One region of the Burkholderia sp. BC1 genome, then DNA from elsewhere that is predicted to be linked to it. Evidence: riboswitches for the same ligand, from Rfam matches in the RefSeq annotation. Region 1 holds a riboswitch; the other holds the start of a gene.
What was found. Region 1 has a riboswitch for thiamine pyrophosphate ahead of ACSHSS_RS18435 (FAD-dependent oxidoreductase). Riboswitches for the same ligand answer to the same signal wherever they lie in the genome.
Positions count from the first base shown of each region.

Region 2: another riboswitch for thiamine pyrophosphate. It lies ahead of thiC (phosphomethylpyrimidine synthase ThiC); the one in region 1 lies ahead of ACSHSS_RS18435 (FAD-dependent oxidoreductase).

Region 1 covers NZ_JBQYLP010000036.1:29,629-33,039, reverse strand. Annotated here, with positions in the region: gene ACSHSS_RS18445 (thiazole synthase) at 1-149, opposite strand, end outside; gene thiS (sulfur carrier protein ThiS) at 187-384, opposite strand; gene ACSHSS_RS18435 (FAD-dependent oxidoreductase) at 417-1,553, opposite strand; TPP riboswitch at 1,775-1,896, opposite strand; gene ACSHSS_RS18430 (ABC transporter ATP-binding protein/permease) at 2,165-3,411, shown strand, end outside.
Region 2 covers NZ_JBQYLP010000014.1:59,631-63,041, forward strand. Annotated here, with positions in the region: gene thiC (phosphomethylpyrimidine synthase ThiC) at 1-1,630, opposite strand, end outside; TPP riboswitch at 1,751-1,868, opposite strand; partial or broken gene ACSHSS_RS09590 (EamA family transporter) at 2,376-3,351, shown strand.

The sequences.
Region 1 (3,411 bases):
AGCGCGACCGTGACCATGCCCGGCCGCGACGCGGCGATCGAATCGGACAGCGACTGCAGCGACGGATAGCGCGACGTGCCGAGCAGCACGCGGCTTGCGAAGGTTTCGCCGTACAGCGTCAGCGCGTCGGCGGGGGTGAGGGACGTCATGTCGTTTTCCTGGAAGAGCGGGACGAACCGGCGGCGTTCAGCCGCCCGCGACGGGGTGCACGACGTCGAGCCGGTCGCCCGCCGCGAGCGTGCGCGCCGCATGCTGCGTGCGCGCGACGAAGTTGCCGTTCACCGCGACCGCGTACGGCGGGCGCGCGCCGTACGCGGCCAGCGCGTCGGCGACCGTCGCGCCGTCGGGCAGCGTCAGGGTCTGTTGGTTGATCTGGATGTCCATGAGGCTTCGTCGGAATCGGGCGGCGGCGTGCGTCAGGCCGGCTGGCGCGCGTCGTCGCGGTGATGAAGGAGCGTCGGCCAGCGCGCCGCGTCGCGCCATGCGGCGAACGCGTCGGGATCGCGCAGCGTGCCGTCGAGCGCGGCCTGCGCGAGCGCGACGGCCGCATGCGCGACTTCCGGCGCGATCATGAAGCCGTGCCGGTACAGGCCGTTGACGGCCAGCGTCGATGCGCCGTCCCAGATCACGGCCGGGCGATGATCGGGCAGCGTCGGCCGGCACTGCGCGTTCAGCTCGAGGATGCGCGCCTCGCCGAATGCGGGATGCACGGAGAACGCGGCGCTCAGCAGCTCGAGCGCGGAACGCACGCTGACGGGCGACATGTCCTCGCCCTCCACTTCGGTCGCGCCGATCACATAGAGATCGTCCTGCTTCGGCGCGATGTACAGCGGGTAGCGCGGATGCAGCAGCCGCACCGGACGCGTGAGCCCGATGCCCGGCGCATGCACGCGCGCGACTTCGCCGCGGATGCCGCGCAACGCCGGCAGCGCCGGTTTCGCGCCGAGCCCGCGGCAGTCGATCGTGAAATGCGCATCCGGCAGGTGGCCGTCGTCGACCGCCGCGTGCCAGTGCGTGTCCACGCCGCGTTCTGCGAGCCCTGCGGCGAGCGCGTGCAGCGCCTGCCGGTTGTCGAGCTGGCCTTCGCGCGGCAGCAGCAGGCCGCGTGCGAAACGGCCCGCGAGCGCGGGCTCGGCCGCGTCGACCTGCGCACCCGCGAGCGTGACGAAGCCGCCGTCGAACAGGTCGGCCGGCGCATTCGCGCGCACGCGGCGCTCGAACAGCGGCGCTTCCGCGCGGTCCGCGTGATGCCAGACGACGAGCGTGCCGTGCTGCTGGAAGAACACCGGTTCGGGCAGTTCGGCGAGCCACTGCGGCCAGCGCGCCAGCGACGCGACGCCGAGCTCGGTGATCAGCAGTTCGGCGCTGGCCGCTTCGGCGAGCGGCGCGAGCATCGCGGCCGCGATCCACGCCGCCGAGCGCTCGCCGTCCGGGCCGCCGCGCTCGTACAGCGCGACGCGATGCCCGTCGCCCGCGAGCCGCCACGCGATCAGCCGGCCGACGAGGCCGCCGCCGAGGATCGCGAAGTCGGGCCGCGAATCGTGAACGTTCATCGCGCGCCCTCCGCGCCCGCCGCCCGCGCGCGCCCGGCGCACGCCGACGCATGCGGCGAAGCGGCGCGCGAACCCGCGCGACAGACTGAAACAACTGAAGATTGATCGGTCATCGGTTCCTTCCGTAACGCGCGGCGCGCGTACCCAAAAGGACGAAACCGGCAGCAAAGGCCGGCCGGGCGGGACTCGGGCGCTGACAATGGGATGGCGGCCAGCGCGGCCCGGCGGGATCAGAAACTTCCCTCGCCGGTATTACCCGGATCGGGTGCGAAGGGTCTTTCTCAGCCTCGCCGCGCCGCCCGGAACATCGCCGGCCGCGCACGAAGCACCCCTGTTTCGTCGTCGGCCATTAGACCATAAAAGCGGAAAACGTCGCAAACTGTCCCCTTTCGGCAAATCGACGTCGCGCGGCGCCGCTCTGGCACAATGCCCGGCAGGCCGGCCGCGCGAGCGGCCGGTTGTTGCGCCACCGCCGGCCTTTAAGTGCCGTTTAAGACGCGCGGGTCACCATCCGGACGCCCGCCGTCGGCGAGCACTCGTCCCGGCATGCCGTCTCGCGGCGCGCGCCCGGCTTCGCCCGGCCCGTGCGCCGGCCACTCATCAGGAAGCACATGACCCAATCGATCGATCCCGTCCGCTCCGCCTCCGACGCGCCGCAGGACGAGCGCCCGGTATCCGCATGGAGCCTCATCAAGCCCTACTGGGTGTCGTCCGAATGGAAAGTCGCGTGGGCGCTGCTCGTCACGATCATCGCGATCAATCTCTGCGTCGTCTGGATCAACGTCCAGCTGAACAAGTGGAACGCGCAGTTCTATAACGCGCTGCAGACCAAGAACGTGCACGATTTCCCGCATCTGATGATGCAGTTCTCGATGCTCGCGTTCGGCTTCATCATCCTCGCGGTGTACGGGCTGTACTTGCGGCAGATGCTCGGCTTCCGCTGGCGCCAGTGGCTGACCGACCGCTTTCTCGGCGAATGGCTCGGCGACCGCGCGTTCTACCGGATCGAACGCGACCGCCTCGCCGACAACCCCGACCAGCGCGTGGCCGACGACCTGCAGGCGTTCGCGACGACGACGCTGTCGCTGTCGCTCGATCTGCTCTCGACGGTCGTCACGCTCGCGTCGTTCATCACGATCCTCTGGACGCTCGGCGGCGCGCTGACGCTGTCGCTCGGCGCCACGCCCGTCTCGATCCCCGGCTACATGGTGTGGGCGGCCGCGCTCTATGCGGTGATCGGCTCGCTCGTGATCCAGAAGGTCGGCCGCCCGCTCGTGTCGATCAACTACCAGCAGCAGCGCGTCGAGGCGGACTTCCGCTTCGGCCTGATCCGCGTGCGCGAAAATGCCGAGCAGATCGCGTTCTACGACGGCGAAGACACCGAAAACCGCAATGCGCAGGGCCTCTTCCTGCGCATCCGCGACAACTGGTGGCGCGTCATGAAATACACGAAGCGCCTGACGTTCGTGAACGCGTTCTACGGACAGATCGCGATCATCTTCCCGTTCGTCGTCGCGGCGCCGCGCTACTTCGCGGGCGCCTTCACGCTCGGCGTGCTGATGCAGATCTCGTCCGCATTCGGCACGGTCAGCGACTCGTTCTCGTGGTTCCTCAACAGCTATCGCACGCTGGTCGAGTGGCGCGCGACCGTCAACCGTCTGCGCGAATTCAAGCGCGTGATGCGCACCTCGCATCTGAAGGAGAGCCTGTCGCCCGCGACCGAGCACGGCGGCATCAACCTGCACTACGTGAATGCGGCGAAGCTGTCGACGTCGTCGCTGAAGCTCGCGCTGCCGAACGGCAACGCGCTCGCCAACATCGGCAGCGTGACGATCGAGCCCGGTTCGCGCTGGCTCGT
Region 2 (3,411 bases), on a different contig from region 1:
CCTGCGCGCCCGGATGACCCTTCGCGAGATCGGCGGCATGCGCGGCGAGCTTGTACGTGATGATGCCTTCCTTCACGTCGTCCTTGTTCGGCAGACCGAGGTGTTCCTTCGGCGTCACGTAGCAGAGCATCGCGGTGCCGAACCAGCCGATCATCGCGGCGCCGATGCCCGACGTGATGTGGTCGTATCCCGGCGCGATGTCGGTCGTCAGCGGCCCGAGCGTGTAGAAGGGCGCTTCCTTGCACCAGTCGAGCTGCAGATCCATGTTTTCCTTGATCAGCTGCATCGGCACGTGGCCCGGACCTTCGATCATCACCTGCACGTCGTGCTTCCACGCGATCTGCGTGAGCTCGCCGAGCGTCTTCAGCTCGCCGAGCTGCGCTTCGTCGTTCGCGTCGTAGATCGAGCCGGGGCGCAGACCGTCGCCGAGCGAGAAGCTCACGTCGTACGCCTTCATGATCTCGCAGATCTCTTCGAAGTGTTCGTAGAGGAAGCTTTCCTTGTGATGCGCGAGACACCACTTCGCCATGATCGAGCCGCCGCGCGACACGATGCCCGTCATCCGGTTCGCGGTGAGCGGCACGTACTGCAGGCGCACGCCGGCGTGGATCGTGAAGTAGTCGACGCCTTGCTCGGCCTGCTCGATCAGCGTGTCGCGGAAGATTTCCCAGGTCAGTTCCTCGGCCTTGCCGTTGACCTTCTCGAGCGCCTGGTAGATCGGCACCGTGCCGATCGGCACCGGGCTGTTGCGGATGATCCACTCGCGCGTTTCATGGATGTGCTTGCCGGTCGACAGATCCATCACCGTATCGCCGCCCCAGCGGATCGCCCACGTCATCTTGTCGACTTCCTCGCCGATCGACGACGTGACGGCCGAGTTGCCGATGTTCGCGTTGATCTTCACGAGGAAGTTGCGGCCGATGATCATCGGCTCCGATTCCGGGTGATTGATGTTGGCCGGGATGATCGCGCGGCCGCGCGCCACTTCGTCGCGCACGAATTCCGGCGTGATCTCGCTCGGCGCGTTGCCGCCGAATGCCGCGGCGCCGAACGCCTGCCCCGGATGCTGGCGGCCCATCATCGCGGCGAGCTTCGCACCGTTCGGGCCGCTCGCCTTCAGGCTCTCGAGGTATTCGGCGCGGCGCTGGTTTTCGCGGATCGCGATGAACTCCATCTCCGGCGTGATGATCCCCTGACGCGCATAGTGCATCTGCGTCACGTTCTTGCCGGCGCGCGCGCGGCGCGGATTGCGGTGCAGGCCCGGGAAGCGCAGGTCGGCGGTGGCCGGATCGGCCGCGCGCTCGCGGCCGTACTGGCTCGACAGGCCGGGCAGCGTTTCGGTGTCGCCGCGTGCCTCGATCCAGCGCTGACGCAGCGCCGGCAGGCCCGCGCGGATGTCGATCTTGGCGTCCGGATCGGTGTACGGGCCCGACGTGTCGTAGACGTAGATCGGGGGATTCTTTTCGCCGCCGAAGCCGGTCGGCGTGTCGGCCTGCGTGATCTCGCGCATCGGCACGCGGATGTCGGGCTGCGAACCCGTCACATAGACTTTCCGCGAATTGGGCAGCGGCGCGACGGCAGCAGCGTCGACGTGGGCGTCGGCAGACAGAAACTTCGGATTGGCGTTCATGCAATCTCCTTGTCGGCCCGAGTGGGCGCCTTGGCGTTCACCCGGGCCCCGTGACGAATGGGGGCTCGAGCTAAGCAGGAGACGAGTTTGGTGAGGCGGCGGGTTTCGTCAGAGGGATGGCGGCGAAGCCCGTACGCTTCCCTGCGCTGGCATTATCCAGATCAGGTTCAAAGGGTATTTCTCACCCACAATGCCGGCCGTTTCGACCGGGAGCATTGCAGGACCCCCGCGTTAGCAAGGGCACACGATACACCGGCTTCGCGGCGGATTCAACCGGAACCGGCCGCGGCGCGACGTGCGCGCGCAGCATCGCGAGCGCGCGCCTCCCACGCACTGCGCGACGCGCGCGTGTGCCGGCGGCTGCGCAGTGCAGCATCGTGCCGTGCGGCGTGTGCGGAAAACTTCGGGATCGCGATCGTTTCGACGGGCGTCGCCGCTTTGCGGCGTTCGACACGCGCGCCGGCCGCCGAAATGTCGCGCCGAAACGTCAGTCCTGTTCCTTTCAGCAGTGTCAGGCGATGCTTTCGAATCCTTGGTGCCATAATGCCGAGCGTGCGCAGCCGTTGCGGTTGCGCACGTTTTTTTGTCCCTCTGCCGCCGCCTGCCGGTTTTCATTCGTCGCCGTTCGCACTGTCATGTCGTTCCGCACGTCCGCTTTCGCTTTCCCGGCCCTGTCAGGGCCGCTTGCCGGCGTCGCCGGCGTCTTTCGGCGGAGCACGCGGCGCGACGTGCGGGCGGTCAGGCCATGACGCCGCTCGACCGTCTGCTCGATTTCCTCGCGCGCTTCCCGCTGCGGATTCGTCTGCCGCAAAGCCGCGGCGGCCGCGTTGCGCTCGCGCTCGTCTTCATCTATTTCGTCTGGGGTTCGACGTACAGCGGGCTGCATTTCGCGCTGCAGTCGTTCCCGCCGCTGCTGCTGTCGGGGCTGCGCAACCTGCTCGGCGGGATCGGCCTGTTCGTCTTCGCGCTGCGCCGCAAGCCCGAATGGCCGACGCTCGTCGAGATCCGTAATGCGGCGATCGTGGGCACGATGCTCGTCGCGCTGTCGTCCGGCACGATCGCGCTCGGGATGCGCACGGTCAGCAGCGGTTCGGCCGCGGTGATGGTCGCGACGGTGCCGCTGTTCGCGACCGTGATCGCGGCGGTCGCCGGGCGGCGCGTGACGAAAGGCGAGTGGGCGGCCGTCGCGCTCGGGATGGTCGGGATCGTCGTGCTGAATTCGGGCGGCGCCGCCGCCGAAAACTCGGCGCTCGGCACGATCAGCGTGCTGGCCGGCGCGCTGTTCTGGGCAGGCGGCGCGCATCTCGCGACGCGGCTCAAACTGCCGTCCGACCTGTTTCTTTCGACGTCGCTGCAGATCGGCCTCGGCGGGCTGATGTCGACGCTCGCCGCATGGCTGCTCGGCGAGCATGTCGAACACCTCGCGGTCGCGCCGGTGTTCGCGTTCGTCTATCTGATGGTGTTCTGCACGATGGCCGCGTACGTCGCGTACGGCTATCTGATCCGGCACACGAGCCCGATCATCGCAAGCAGCTGCATGTACGTGAATCCGATCGTCGCCGTGGCGCTCGGCGCGCTGATGCTCGGCGAGCCGGTGACGATGGCGACCGTCGTCGCGACCGTCGCGATCCTCGGCAGCGTCGGGCTGTCGTTCCTGTTCGATCCGGCGCGTCGGCCGGCAGCGGCCGCGGCCGGTTCGCCGGTTGCTGCGACTGCGTCGGCGGCTGATGGCGCGTCGGCGTACGAGCCGATCGCAGTGCCCGTGCCCGCCGCGATGCCGG